2 regions of the Pseudomonas syringae pv. coryli str. NCPPB 4273 genome follow, and region 1 is predicted to be linked to the other one. Evidence: predicted binding sites of a transcription regulator. Region 1 holds the regulator's gene; the other holds the start of a gene.

Region 1 (7,618 bases):
TACCCGGATCGCGAGCTGGCGATCAACCCTGGTCAAGTGTTCGGCACCCTGAATGGCATCACCGCCAGAGACCCGGCGTTTGGTCTGGAAGCCGTGTGGATCGAAATCAGCCAGCGCAGTCAGGCGCAGTCGCTGGGTTACACCGTGGTCGATGCCAGTACCGTGGTGGCGACCCACTTGAACCAGATTCTCTACAAGCATTCGCATGAGCTGATCGGCCATGAGGAAGTCCAGCAATTGATGCAATTGCTGGCCAAAAGCTCGCCCAAGCTGGCTGAAGAGCTGGTACCTGGCGTGCTGTCGCTGTCCTCGCTGCTCAACGTGCTGCAGGCGCTGCTGGCTGAACACGTACCTGTGCGGGATATCCGCAGCATTGCAGAGGCTATCGCCAACAACGCCGGGAAGAGTCAAGATACCGCCGCTTTGGTGGCCGCAGTGCGCGTGGGTCTGAGCCGCGCAATCGTCCAAAGCATTGTAGGCGTTGAGCCGGAGCTGCCTGTTATCACTCTGGAACCAAGGTTGGAACAGATATTGCTCAATAGTTTGCAGAAGGCTGGTCAGGGTCAGGAAGAAGGCGTTCTTCTTGAGCCAAGCATGGCTGAAAAGCTCCAGCGTTCGTTGATCGAGGCCGCCCAGCGTCAGGAGATGCAAGGGTTGCCGGTAATTCTTCTGGTAGCAGGGCCTGTCCGGGCGATGCTGTCACGATTTGGACGATTGGCTGTACCGAACATGCATGTTCTGGCGTACCAGGAAATTCCGGACAACAAGCAAGTAACCATCGTAGCGACTGTCGGGCCGAACGGCTGAGGTAGTGAGTCATGCAAGTTAAGCGATTTTTCGCCGCCGATATGCGTCAAGCCATGAAGCTGGTTCGCGATGAGCTGGGCGCTGAAGCGGCCATCATCGGTAACCGGCGCATTGCCGGTGGCGTAGAGCTGACTGCTGCTCTGGATTACAAGCTGTCCGCCCTGGCACCGCGTGTGCCGAACATGGAACTGGAAGACGAACTGCGCAAGACTCAGTCGCGCATCGTCTCTGCCCAGGCCGAATTGAACAACCGCAGCGACAGCGACGCATCGATCAACCTGCAGCTGTTTTCCGGCAAGCCGGTCAACCCTGCCGATACGCACATCGAGCCGACACTCGAAGAGCCGCCGCGTCCATTCGCGTACGCAGCGCCACAGGCCGCCGAGCCTGCCATCGGCCAGCGCGCCTATGACTCGATGCGTTCCGAACTGAACGGCCTGCGTGAGCTGCTGGAAGTCCAGCTCGGCTCGCTGGCCTGGAACCAGCTGCAGGGCAGTCGTCCGCAGCAGGCCAACCTGTGGCGTCGTCTGCAACGTGTCGGCCTGTCCGGCCCGCTGTCACGCGACCTGCTGTCGATGATTCCGGAGATTGACGAGCCTCGTCAGGCCTGGCGCATGCTGCTGGCGCACCTGGCACGCATGATCGCCGTACCCGAAGTCGAGCCGCTCGAAGAGGGCGGCGTGATTGCAATGGTCGGTCCTGCCGGAATGGGCAAGACCACCACCCTGGCCAAACTGGCAGCACGTTACGTGCTGAAGTACGGCCCGCAGAATATCGCACTGGTCAGCATGGACAGTTTCCGCATCGGCGCGCAGGAGCAGCTCAAGACCCTTGGGCGCATCCTCAACGTACCGGTCACCCATATCGATCCTGGCCAGTCTCTGGTTCAGGCGCTGGAACCGCTGCTGCGTAAGCGTGTGGTGCTGATTGACACCGCCGGGCTGCAGGCCAGTGATCCTGCGCTGCGCATGCAGCTGGAAAGCCTCGCGGGTCGCGGCATCAAGTCACGCAACTATCTGGTACTGGCCACCACCAGCCAGAAGCAGGTGCTGACAGCCGCGTATCACAGTTACAAACGTTGTGGCCTGGCCGGATGCATTCTGACCAAGCTTGATGAAACGGCCAGCCTCGGTGAAGTCCTGAGCCTGGCGATCAGTCACGAATTACCTGTGGCCTACCTCACGGACGGACCACGCATTCCTGATGACCTGCATATTCCGCGTCGTCATCAGCTGGTAAGCCGCGCGGTGAGTGTGCAGATGCAGGACGAGCCTAGCGAGGAAGCAATGGCTGATATGTTTGCTGACCTCTATCACACCCCTGGCAAGAGAGTGGGTTAAGTGATGGATATTATTGGAATGTCCCTGCGTCAACGGTCTGCCATGCAGTGTTCATTTGCGCACGTGCAGCCCTCGATGTGGTTTCGGTCTACGCAAGACAAGGTAAAGAAATAACATGGGCAGCATGCATCCCGTACAGGTTATCGCGGTGACCGGTGGCAAAGGTGGCGTCGGTAAGACTAACGTGTCAGTGAACCTTTCACTGGCCCTCGCCGAGCTTGGCCGTCGCGTCATGCTGCTGGACGCCGATCTGGGTCTGGCCAATGTCGACGTGCTGCTCGGGTTAACGCCCAAGCGCACACTTGCCGATGTCATCGAGGGGCGTTGTGAGTTGCGCGACGTGCTGTTGCAGGGGCCGGGCGGGGTTCGAATCGTACCCGCTGCTTCCGGCACCCAGAGCATGGTGCATCTGTCGCCCGCCCAGCATGCCGGCCTGATCCAGGCGTTCAGCGAGATTGGCGACAACCTCGATGTGCTGGTGATCGACACGGCCGCCGGTATCGGCGAGTCGGTGGTCAGCTTCGTGCGCGCCGCTCAGGAAGTGCTGCTGGTGGTGTGCGATGAACCCACGTCGATCACCGATGCCTACGCCCTGATCAAACTGCTTAACCGCGATTACGGCATGAACCGCTTCCGGGTACTGGCCAACATGGCTCAGAGCCCGCAGGAAGGGCGCAACTTGTTCGCCAAACTGACCAAAGTGACGGATCGTTTTCTCGATGTTGCGCTGCAGTATGTAGGCGCCGTGCCGTACGACGAGTGCGTACGCAAGGCTGTACAGAAACAGCGCGCCGTTTACGAAGCATTCCCGCGTTCCAAATGTGCTCTGGCTTTCAAGGCCATTGCCCAGAAGGTTGATACTTGGCCGTTGCCAGCCAATCCGCGGGGTCATCTCGAGTTCTTCGTTGAGCGACTCGTTCACCAGACCAGTGCAGGGCCTGTGCAATGACTGCGAGCGGCTACCAGATGTACAGCAAGGCGTCCCGTAATTCACAATATGAGTTGATCGAGCGCTATGCGCCATTGGTCAAGCGTATCGCTTATCATCTGCTGGCGCGCTTGCCGGCCAGTGTGCAGGTCGAGGATCTGATCCAGGCCGGCATGATCGGCCTGCTTGAAGTCTCCACCAAGTATGATTCCACCAAGGGTGCGAGTTTCGAGACCTACGCCGGCATTCGCATCCGTGGTGCGATGCTCGATGAAGTGCGCAAGGGTGACTGGGCGCCACGCTCGGTACACCGCAATACGCGCATGGTCAGTGACGCAATTCGGGCAATTGAAGCTAAAACCGGCCGTGACGCTAAAGATCACGAGGTTGCGGCCGAACTCCAGTTGAGTCTCGATGATTACTACGGGATTTTGAATGACACCTTGGGCAGCCGCCTCTTCAGTTTCGACGACCTGCTGCAGGACGGCGATCATGAAGGGCTGCACGAGGATGGCGCAAGCGGATCGCTTGAGCCGTCGCGCGACCTGGAAGACGAGCGCTTCCAGGCTGCGTTGGCCGATGCAATTGCCAATCTGCCAGAGCGCGAGCGTCTGGTGTTGGCGCTGTACTACGACGAAGAGCTGAACCTCAAGGAAATCGGAGAGGTTCTTGGGGTCAGCGAATCTCGGGTCAGTCAGTTACACAGCCAGTGCGCAGCTCGTTTGCGAGGGCGTTTGGGGGAGTGGCGAGCGCGTTGACAGGCAATGTGCGGTCTTTGGCCGCATGTTGACTGCAAGCCGGCTGTGCAGAGCGTTACGTGGTAACAGGATCGACCCGTCAGAAGCCTGTCAGGCATTGCCTCGATGGGCTTGTTTCTCAGGTCCTTGCCTGTTGTTGTGCCAAGCCCGTCGTCGTTTCGTACAGCCGGGGGTGTGCTGTGCCAGTATTGAGTGAACAGCGTGTTCAGGTGCTGAACGCGTTAAAGACTGCTTGGAGGTCGAATTGGACAAGAACATGAAAATCCTCATCGTTGATGACTTCTCAACGATGCGGCGGATCATCAAGAACCTTTTGCGTGATCTGGGGTTTACCAACACATCGGAAGCGGATGATGGTCTGACCGCATTGCCGATGCTGCAGAGCGGTGCCTTTGACTTTCTGGTGACGGACTGGAACATGCCTGGCATGTCCGGTATCGATCTGCTGCGCGAAGTCCGCAAGGACGAACGCCTCAAGAGCCTTCCCGTGCTGATGGTCACTGCCGAAGCCAAGCGTGAGCAGATCATTGAAGCTGCCCAGGCTGGGGTGAACGGCTATGTAGTCAAGCCATTCACTGCCCAAGCCCTGAAAGACAAGATCGACAAGATCTTTGAACGCGTCAATAGCTGATGCAAGCCGCGAGGGCGCTATGGATAACAATGATTCGATGGCCGACTTTGAGTCGACCTTAAAAAGACACGCGCAGGAACTTGTCACCAGCCTTGAAAAGGGTCGTTTCGGTGACGCTGTGCAACTGATCCACGAACTCAATCAGACACGCGACCGCGGCCTTTATCAGGAAGTGGGCAAGCTGACTCGTGAGCTGCACAGTGCAATCGTAAACTTTCACATCGATCCGCACATGCCTCAAGCCGAGGAAGTGTCGCAGATCACGGATGCTACCGAACGCCTGTCGTATGTGGTGAGGCTGACCGAGAATGCGGCCAACCGCACCATGGACCTGGTGGAGGAGAGTACGCCGGTCATGAACGGCCTGAGTTCCGACGCCAAGGCGTTGAGCGACGACTGGGGACGTTTCATGCGCCGCGAAATCGGTGCCGAAGAGTTCCGCGAGCTGGCCAAGCGGGTCGATGGTTTTCTGACGCGTACCGAGAAGGAAACCCATCAGGTTTCCGCGCATCTCAATGACATTCTGCTTGCCCAGGATTACCAGGACCTTACCGGTCAGGTCATCAAGCGTGTGACGCAACTGGTCACTGAAGTCGAGAGCAATCTGCTCAAACTGGTGCTCATGGCCAGTCATGTCGATCGCTTTGCTGGCATCGAACATGACGAACAATCCATCCTCGATGAAAAAGATCCTAAAAAACATCTCGCTCAGGGTGAAGGTCCGCAGATTCATGCCGATAAACGTGAAGACGTCGTATCCGGACAGGATGATGTAGACGATCTGCTATCGAGCCTCGGCTTCTAAGATCTGTTGACGGTTAATTTTAGGGAGCACCCCATGAGCTTCGGCGCCGATGAAGAAATCCTTCAGGATTTTCTGGTAGAGGCCGGCGAAATTCTGGAGCAGTTGTCAGAGCAATTGGTCGAGCTGGAAAGCCGACCGGATGATGCTGATCTGCTCAATGCAATTTTTCGCGGTTTTCACACTGTAAAAGGGGGCGCCGGCTTCCTCCAGCTCCATGAGCTGGTGGAGTGCTGCCACATCGCCGAAAACGTGTTCGACATCCTGCGCAAGGGTGAACGTCGCGTTGATTCCGAACTGATGGACGTGGTCCTTGAAGCACTGGACTCCGTCAATAGCATGTTCGGTCAGGTACGTGAACGGACTGACGTAACTCCGGCGACGCCAGAACTGCTGGCCGCGCTGGCGCGTCTGGCCGAGCCACAATCTGCCGATGAGGCCGCGGCTCCCGAGCCAGAGCCCGAGCCGGTGGTTGAAGTCCAGGCTGCTGCTGCGGTTGCAGAACCAGCTGCTGGCGACGAAATTACCGATGATGAATTCGAGCAGCTGCTCGATTCGCTGCACGGCTCCAGCCCGGTATCTGCAGCGCCTGCACAGGCGCCAGCAGCCGCTGCGCCGGCAAGTGATGAAATCACCGATCAGGAATTTGAATCCCTGCTTGATCAGTTGCATGGCAAGGGCAAGTTTGCGGCTGATGCTGCAACCGCTCCGGCCCCCGCTCCTGCGGCGCAGCGCGGTGCCGCGCCTGCCGGTGACGAAATCACTGACGATGAATTCGAAGCGTTACTCGATCAACTGCACGGCAAAGGCTCGTTTGATGGTGCCGTAGCGGCTCCCGTAGCTGCTGCACCTGTGGCCGTTGCTGCCAAGGCACCCGCTGCTGCTGCGTCGGACGAAATCACCGATCACGAATTCGAAAGCCTGCTCGACGAATTGCATGGCAAGGGCAAGTTCGAGCCGGAGGCGATTGTTGCCAAGGCGCCTGCTCCGCCACCGCCGCCTCCTGTTGCCAAGCCTGCTGCGGCGCCTGCTGCCAAAGCCGAACCGGCCAAACCCGCAGCGGCTCCGGCCCCTGCGCGCGCTCCTGCGCCTACCGGCGAAAAGCCGGTGGCGACAGAAGCCGAAACCACGGTTCGTGTCGATACCGCCCGACTGGACGAGATCATGAACATGGTCGGCGAGCTGGTGCTGGTGCGTAACCGCCTGGTGCGGTTGGGTCTCAACAGCGGCGATGAAGCCATGTCCAAGGCCGTTTCCAACCTGGATGTGGTGACCGCCGATCTGCAGACTGCGGTGATGAAAACCCGCATGCAGCCGATCAAGAAAGTTTTCGGTCGTTTCCCGCGTCTGGTTCGTGACCTGGCTCGCCAGCTCAAGAAAGAGATCAACCTGGAACTGGTCGGCGAAGAAACCGACCTCGACAAGAACCTCGTAGAGGCGCTTGCCGATCCACTGGTCCACTTGGTGCGTAACGCGGTCGACCACGGTATCGAAACGCCGGAAGAGCGCGAAGCCACGGGCAAGTCCCGCGGCGGGCGGGTAATCCTTTCCGCAGAGCAGGAAGGCGACCATATCCTGCTGTCGATCTCCGATGACGGCAAGGGCATGGACCCTAACGTCCTGCGCTCCATTGCGGTGAAACGCGGCGTCATGGACAAGGATGCAGCCGATCGGTTGAGTGACACCGATTGCTACAACCTGATCTTCGCACCGGGCTTCTCGACCAAGACCGAGATTTCCGATGTGTCGGGTCGCGGTGTGGGCATGGACGTGGTCAAGACCAAAATCTCCCAGCTCAACGGCTCGATCAACATCTACTCGACCAAGGGCCAGGGTTCGAAGATCGTCATCAAGGTGCCGTTGACGCTGGCGATCATGCCGACCCTGATGGTGATGCTGGGCAACCAGGCCTTCGCTTTCCCGCTGGTCAACGTCAACGAAATCTTCCACCTGAACCTGTCGACTACCAACGTGGTTGATGGCCAGGAAGTGGTGATCGTACGTGACAAGGCCTTGCCGCTGTTCTACCTCAAGCGCTGGCTGGTCAGTTCGGCGGCTCACGAGGAGCAGCGTGAAGGGCACGTGGTAATTCTCACGGTCGGCACTCAGCGCATCGGTTTTGTCGTCGATCAGCTGGTCGGTCAGGAAGAAGTGGTTATCAAACCGCTGGGCAAGATGCTGCAAGGTACGCCGGGCATGTCGGGCGCCACCATCACCGGTGACGGTCGCATCGCCTTGATTCTCGATGTACCCAGCATGCTCAAGCGTTACGCCGCACGGCGTATCTGAACCCGGGGTCGCGGGCAGCCTGGCTGCCTGCGGCACCTATTGGAGTGTTTATGGCAGTCAAGG
Region 2 (7,618 bases), on a different contig from region 1:
GGAGCGAACAGTGTGCAACGCCTGGTTGGGAAAGTAGCTGTACCCTGACAGCACCGCCTTGATGGCACTGAGAAGCTCGGTCAGATCCTGCTGCTTGCAGACGTAGCCGGCGGCCCCGGCCTGCATGCAGCGCATGGAGAAGTGGCCCGGCGCCTGGGAGGTGAGGATCAGAACCTTGAATGGCAACGTCATGGCTGACAGACGGGCGATTACCTCCAGCCCGTCGAGCTTGGGGATACCGATATCAAGAATGACGATATCCGGGAGGTGCTCACGCGCCAGTTGCAGCGCATCCACACCGTTGTCAGTCTCCGCGATGACCTCATAGCCATGACGCTCCATCAGCATGCGTACAGCAAGGCGAATGACGGGGTGATCATCCACGATCAGCACTTTATTCATGGGCAGTCCATTTTTCGCTATTCGAATTTTCAGAGCCAGCACAATAACTTAGTCGTTTACTGCTTTGCATGGCGCTCACCCTTGTGGACTGACAGCCAAAGACCATTCCTACAATTACAGCAGAAACTTCCTACAATACTTGGCAGAAACGTACATTTTTTATTAATTCTCACAGAGCCTTCCTTTTCGGAACCTGGTGAATATTGTTGCTGATCGCCGCAGCACAAGCATCGCAGCATCAGTGGATAAATGCGTACAACAGGCGACCGCCGAACACTTGCATTCAAAACGAGACCCTGCTGCACCTGTTAACAGTATTGCCAGCGCATTCCTGCATCAGTGTCACAAACCGACCCAATACATGGCTTATCGCCAGCAACTTAAAACCAATTCCCTTTAGCTGAATCATTTAAAAACAGGTCGCTCCTTGCGCATCCGGGTAGCGCACGCCTGCTGTCACAGCCCACGGCTATCGGTCTGCCGCATGGAAAGCGATACCTGCACATAACGCCCCTGTGGCAGGGCGACTGAAAAAGTCTCTGCATGCGGATGCCCTACCCTGCACACCGATGATCGGAGACCATTGGATACATTCCACACGCTACATACGCAAACAAGGTTTAAAAATTACACATTATTTACAGAATTTCGTACAAATATTTATTTAAGGAAAAACCTCACAAGACATCAAGAAAAATCCTACAAACAAACGCAAAGACTCAAAGTGCCACACCTCTACGAACCGCTCATTGACATGGCGTTATCCAGCAAGCTCCACCGCCTTAGTGTCGCAAAATCTTACAGACACCCTAGCATAAACCTACATCATTCAAGACCATAAATAGCTCTTTCGACAAGTAGCAAATACCATTTTTCATTTCAAAGCCAGACACGTTCTTTCGAATAGGAAACGGACTACACGATTAGTGGACGCAACTTTACAACTCGTAAGACACTATAAAAACCGCTCAATCAATTCCTGTAACCCGCCATTTTCCCCTTGCAAAATTTATTACCAGTCGTTACTTTTTTAACAGCAACTTTATTACTTACCGCCCTTGAACACGCGCAGCTATATGAATTCCTGCCGCTGTGTACTGTACCTGCGCACTTCATCAGCGCTGCGTTCAAGCAGGCTTCATGTAGTGCGCGGCGGATGAATTCGGGCACTGGGTATATAGCCGATCCGGCATCGCTGTTTTCTGGAAACTCTCAGGGCGCCTGGCAACTCTTCTGAGTTGGGCGCTGTGTATAACCATGTTCAAAAAGGGATGTACCATGAACACTAAATACGCTCGTACGCGGTCATCAACGCCCACCGCGTCTGATCTCACCACCGCAGTGGAAGCCTTTGTTGCCAGCGGTGGTGTTATTGCAGTCATACCCGAAGGAGAGACCGCAGGATTAGCCACCCCTTCATCAGCGCGTACACAACCTGCCGAGGAACACAGACTTGAACTCGCGGGCAAAGTACAGCAACTGAAGTACCTGGCGGCCAAGGGCGCCGGTTTCACCGCGCTACAGTATTCATTGCGGATGAATAAAAGGGATGTTCGCCGGCTGGCCACAGAAAATGGCGTGACCATCAACCTCAGCCAGCCCCTGCGTACCCCCAGCAGGGAGGCCCTTGATGACGTTACGGACATCGATGACGTGGTTGCAGGTCACGCCATGCATTACTCGGCATTGGGTTACACCGCGTCCGAGATTGCCCGGATACTCGATCTGAGCCTTCGCCAGGTACTCGGCATTGGCAAGGCGTACCGGTTTGAGTTCAGGCAACGACAGGAGAACGACACGCTCTGAATAACGACGCAAAAAAATAAACAGCGCGATACGTTTCAGGGAGCCGACGGGAAACTCTGTTATTCCCTGCCCTGAACTTCTACAGCTGTTGTAGGAAAACACTAAAACAAATAAGCACTTTTTCGACGCTAGCGGTAAGAAGATACTCAACGACTGAATACCTGTGACACATGATATTTCTGCCGTCGGCTACACGCTGCTATCTTGCATAGCACATGTACCCCATCTATCAACCACTGACTTCACTGGTTCAACGTCTTTTTACATGACGCCTGGAAGGAATGACCCTGCCGAGCGTATTTGAAGTGCAGCCCTGAATGGGCTGCACTTGTCTAACAACTTGCGGTATCAGAACAGCTTGCGGCCCTTGTTGGCTGCAATCCGCATGCGCAATGCGTTGAGCTTGATGAAGCCCGCTGCATCGGCCTGATCGTAGGCACCTGCGTCATCTTCGAACGTGGCAATGTTGGCGTCGAACAGCGAATCATCCGACTTGCGACCGGTGACGATCACATTGCCCTTGTACAACTTCAGGCGCACAACGCCGTTCACGTGAGCCTGGGACGCGTCGATCATCTGCTGCAGCATCAGACGCTCAGGGCTCCACCAGTAACCTGTGTAGATCAGGCTGGCATATTTGGCCATGAGTTCGTCCTTGAGGTGGGCGACTTCGCGGTCCAGAGTGATCGATTCGATGGCGCGGTGAGCGCGCAGCATGATGGTGCCACCCGGCGTCTCGTAGCAGCCACGGGACTTCATGCCCACATAACGGTTTTCAACGATATCCAGACGGCCGATACCGTTTTCGCCGCCGATGCGGTTCAGGGTCGCCAGCACGGTGGCCGGGGTCATTTCGACGCCATCCAGCGCAACGATGTCGCCATTGCGGTAGGTCAGCTCAAGGTAGGTTGCAACGTTTGGCGCGTCCTCAGGGGATTTGGTCCAGCGCCACATGTCTTCTTCGTGCTCGGTCCAGGTGTCTTCCAGCACGCCGCCTTCATAGGAGATGTGCAGCAGGTTGGCGTCCATGGAGTACGGGGATTTCTTCTTGCCGTGACGCTCGATCGGAATGTTGTGCTTCTCGGCGTAGTCCATCAGTTTTTCACGCGACAGCAGATCCCATTCGCGCCACGGAGCGATGACCTTGACGCCTGGCTTGAGCGCGTAGGCACCCAGCTCGAAACGCACCTGGTCGTTACCCTTGCCGGTTGCGCCGTGGGAAATGGCGTCAGCGCCGGTTTCGTTGGCGATCTCGATCAGACGCTTGGCGATCAACGGACGGGCGATGGAGGTACCCAGCAGGTACTCGCCTTCATAGACGGTGTTGGCACGGAACATCGGGAAGACGAAATCGCGCACGAACTCTTCGCGCAGGTCATCGATGTAGATTTCTTTCACGCCCATGGCCTGCGCCTTGGCGCGTGCCGGCTCGACTTCTTCACCCTGACCCAGGTCAGCGGTAAAGGTCACCACTTCGCAGTTGTACGTATCTTGCAGCCACTTGAGGATTACCGAAGTATCCAGGCCACCGGAATACGCGAGAACTACCTTGTTTACGTCCGCCATGCCATCACTCCACCGGGTTGTACGGAAAACCGCTGATTCTACCGTTCAAACCAGCAAATTTACAGGGGCGCGACAGCTTGTGACGACAAGGCGACGTCTGACAGATGCTTTTTACAGGCTTTAAGAGGTGTGTGCTGCGCTGGCAGACGCAACCGGTACCGGGCGCTCATCGGGCGCAACGCGCTCGAGGTGCACGTTGACCCGACGGTTGCGCGCACGGTTCGCTTCATTGGTGTTAGGCGCCAGCGGGTAGCGCTCGCCATGAAAGCGCAGGGTGATTTGCTGCTCGGGTATGCCTTGAGCCTTGAAATAATCCATGACCGCCAGCGCGCGACGGCGGGACAGGTCACGGTTGGTCAGGCGATTGCCGCTGTTATCCGAATGACCGTCCAGCTCGATACGGTTCACGGTCGGGTCGGCCTTCAAATAGGCGACCATATTGTCCAGACGCGCCTTGGCACGGGCATCCAGCTCGATACCGCCGCCAGGGAAACCCACTTCAGCCTGTTTGATCTGATCGAAGTTCATCGGCAGCAGCTTGGCAGTGCATGCCTGGTAATCGCTGAATGCCTTGCTGAACTTGACCGGCAGCAGACGCACTTCCATCTGGCCGCCGTCGCGGGTGTAGTGGCGAATGAGCGGACTGCGCCCGTCCATCAGACCACTGATCAGACGTCCGGCCTGAGCCTGAGAGGTATTGAAGGGAATATCGCCATTGCTGACGCGCACCGATCCCAGGTTGATATCGCCACGTCCCGGCTGCCAGGGCGCCGCAGCGGCCAGCAGCGTCGCAGAGCCATTACCGAGCATGTTGTATGAAGCCTTGAGGCGAAACGTCGCCTGCTCGCCCGCGCGGCGCACGAACTCACCGGCACCGAAGTCGGTGATCGGCTGAGTCAGGCGGCACTCGAACTGATCGCCTTCGACCTTCCACTCAATGCTCTCCAGACGCGTCTGGAAACTGATAGCCATCGCCGGGAGGCTGGCAAACATGCTGAGCAGGGCTAAATATCGCTGGCGCACGGGAGGCTCCACTGGAAATGAACGCGAAACAGAAAATTACCGACTGACAAGGGAGCTATCGGTAACTTCATGCAAAACTTGATAGCGGATGCCTGAGAGAGTCTTTTCCGGTAGCATTCCCAGCGAGTTTGACCCGCCTGGAATCCCCAATGTCTGACCGCCTGACCCTCCTGCGTCCCGACGACTGGCATATTCACCTCCGTGACGGAGCTGTCTTGCCTCATACCGTTGCTGACGTAGCGCGAACTTTTGGCCGCGCAATCATCATGCCCAACCTCGTGCCTCCGGTACGCAACGCGCAGCAAGCCGATGCCTATCGCCAGCGCATTCTGGCTGCACGCCCGGCCAGCAGCCGCTTCGAGCCGTTGATGGTGTTGTACCTTACCGACCAGACCACGCCCGACGACATCCGCACCGCCAAGGCCAGTGGCTTCGTGTACGCGGCCAAGCTGTATCCGGCCGGCGCGACCACCAACTCCGATTCCGGTGTCACCAGCATCGACAATATCTTCCCTGCCCTCGAAGCCATGGCCGAAGTCGGCATGCTGCTGCTGGTGCACGGGGAAGTGACACGTGGCGAAATCGACGTATTCGATCGCGAAAAGGTCTTCATCGATGAGCACCTGCGCCGTGTAGTCGAGCGCTTCCCGGCCCTGAAGGTGGTGTTCGAACACATCACCACCGGTGAAGCGGTGCAGTTCGTCAATGAAGCTTCAGACAATGTCGCGGCGACCATCACCGCGCATCACCTGCTGTACAACCGTAATCACATGCTGGTCGGCGGGATTCGTCCGCACTTCTATTGCCTGCCGATCCTCAAGCGCAATACGCATCAGACGGCCCTGCTCGACGCGGCCACCAGCGGCAGCGGCAAGTTCTTCCTGGGCACCGACTCGGCGCCGCATGCACAGCATGCCAAGGAAAACGCCTGCGGTTGCGCCGGGTGCTACACCGCCTACGCAGCCATCGAGCTGTATGCCGAAGCTTTCGAGCAGCGTAACGCTCTGGACAAGCTGGAAGGCTTCGCCAGCCTTTACGGTCCGGCGTTCTACGGCTTGCCCGCCAATCAGGACACCATCACGCTGGTGCGTGACGAGTGGACCGCCCCTGCCAGCCTGCCATTTGGCGAGTTGACTGTTATCCCGCTGCGCGCTGGTGAAAAGCTGCGCTGGCGTCTGGAGGAACACGCGTGAGTGAAGATCATTTTGACGACGAACACGAAGGCCACGGCGGTGGCGGCGGTTCCCGTCACCCGATGGCGGCGCGCTTTCGCGGCTACCTGCCAGTAGTCGTCGACGTAGAAACCGGCGGTTTCAATTCAGCCACCGATGCCTTGCTGGAAATCGCTGCGGTGACGATCGGCATGGATGAAAAAGGCTTCGTGTTCCCGGAACACACCTATTTCTTCCGCGTAGAACCGTTCGAGGGTGCCAACATCGAAGCGGCGGCGCTGGAGTTCACCGGCATCAAGCTCGATCACCCGCTGCGCATGGCCGTCAGCGAAGAAACCGCGATGAACGACATCTTCCGCGGCGTGCGCAAGGCCCTCAAGGCCAATGGCTGCAAACGCGCGGTGCTGGTCGGCCACAACGCCAGCTTCGACCTCGGCTTCGTCAATGCCGCCGTCGCGCGGATGGACATGAAGCGCAACCCGTTCCACCCGTTCTCCAGCTTCGACACCGCCACCCTCGCCGGCCTGGCCTATGGTCAGACCGTGCTGGCAAAGGCCTGTCAGGCTGCCGGCATCGACTTCGACGGTCGCGAGGCGCACTCGGCCCGCTATGACACCGAGAAGACGGCCGAGCTGTTCTGCGGCATCGTCAATCGCTGGAAAGAAATGGGCGGTTGGCAAGATTTCGACGACTGAGGTCGACACGTCCGTGAATGGACCGGCCTTGTGCCGGTTTTTTCATGCCTGCAGCGGGACGATTCAGAGGGCATACCCAAGAAGCGTTTCCTGCGAAAGCAACCGCTCATCGCTCGATCTGAATACAACCCAAAACAGTTTTGACAAGCATTCTCATTAACATTAAGCTCCTCGGCACCAAGCAATAAACCAGCGACGGTCCATAGCTTATGTATGTTTGCCTCTGCCAAGGTGTCACCGACGGTCAAATCCGGGATGCAATTCTGGAAGGCTGCTGCAGTTATCGTGAAGTCCGTGAAACACTCGGCGTTGCGAGTAAATGTGGAAAATGCGCCTGCCTTGCTAAGGAAGTGGTGCGTGATACGCTGACCGAGCTGCAAACCAGCCATGCCTTGCTGGCCTATCCGGCAAAATTTTCAGCTGCCTGAACCCCCTCTTTTAAAGAACCGGACACCACGTCCGGTTTTTTTATGCCTGTAATTCAAGCGCTTAGCGTCAAGATGCGGAACTCAAACATTCTTATTCCTATTTAATTTCACTTATTATTCAACAACTTAGGTTTGACAGGCGTTTAAGCGCAGCTCACACTCGGCACTTATATACACAAGCCACCGGCAGGACCTCGAACATGAAAGGCGACATTACCGTCATCCAGCATCTCAACAAGATCCTCGGGAACGAGCTGGTCGCTATCAATCAGTATTTCCTGCATGCGCGCATGTATGAAGACTGGGGTCTGAAAAAGCTGGGTGGCCACGAATATAAAGAGTCCATCCATGCGATGAAGTACGCTGACAAGCTGATCAAGCGCACCTTGTTTCTGGAAGGGCTGCCCAACCTGCAGGACCTGGGCAAGATCCTCATCGGTGAGCACACCAAGGAAATGCTGGAGTGCGACCTGAAGATCGAGCAAAAAGGTCTGGCCGATCTGAAAGCCGCGATCGCTCACTTTGA

What was found. The regulator FliA, encoded in region 1, starts transcription of late flagellar genes. The targets are predictions, from matches to a motif close to CTAAAGTTTNNNNNNNNNNNGCCGNTAA.
Region 2: the regulator FliA is predicted to act here: its motif matches at 4,853-4,880, upstream of P406_RS24660 (flagellar protein MotY).

The regions. Positions count from the first base shown of each region.
Region 1 is NZ_AWQP01000015.1:7,274-14,891, forward strand. It holds gene flhA (flagellar biosynthesis protein FlhA) at 1-807, shown strand, start outside; gene flhF (flagellar biosynthesis GTPase FlhF) at 819-2,147, shown strand; gene fleN (flagellar synthesis regulator FleN) at 2,263-3,096, shown strand; gene fliA (RNA polymerase sigma factor FliA) at 3,093-3,833, shown strand; gene P406_RS07630 (chemotaxis response regulator CheY) at 4,090-4,464, shown strand; gene P406_RS07635 (protein phosphatase CheZ) at 4,484-5,269, shown strand; gene P406_RS07640 (chemotaxis protein CheA) at 5,303-7,555, shown strand; gene P406_RS07645 (protein-glutamate methylesterase/protein-glutamine glutaminase) at 7,606-7,618, shown strand, end outside.
Region 2 is NZ_AWQP01000071.1:18,367-25,984, forward strand. It holds gene P406_RS24645 (response regulator transcription factor) at 1-402, opposite strand, end outside; gene P406_RS24650 (hypothetical protein) at 1,681-2,208, shown strand; gene P406_RS24655 (argininosuccinate synthase) at 2,557-3,774, opposite strand; gene P406_RS24660 (flagellar protein MotY) at 3,895-4,797, opposite strand; gene pyrC (dihydroorotase) at 4,947-5,990, shown strand; gene rnt (ribonuclease T) at 5,987-6,664, shown strand; gene P406_RS24675 (bacterioferritin-associated ferredoxin) at 6,874-7,092, shown strand; gene bfr (bacterioferritin) at 7,293-7,618, shown strand, end outside.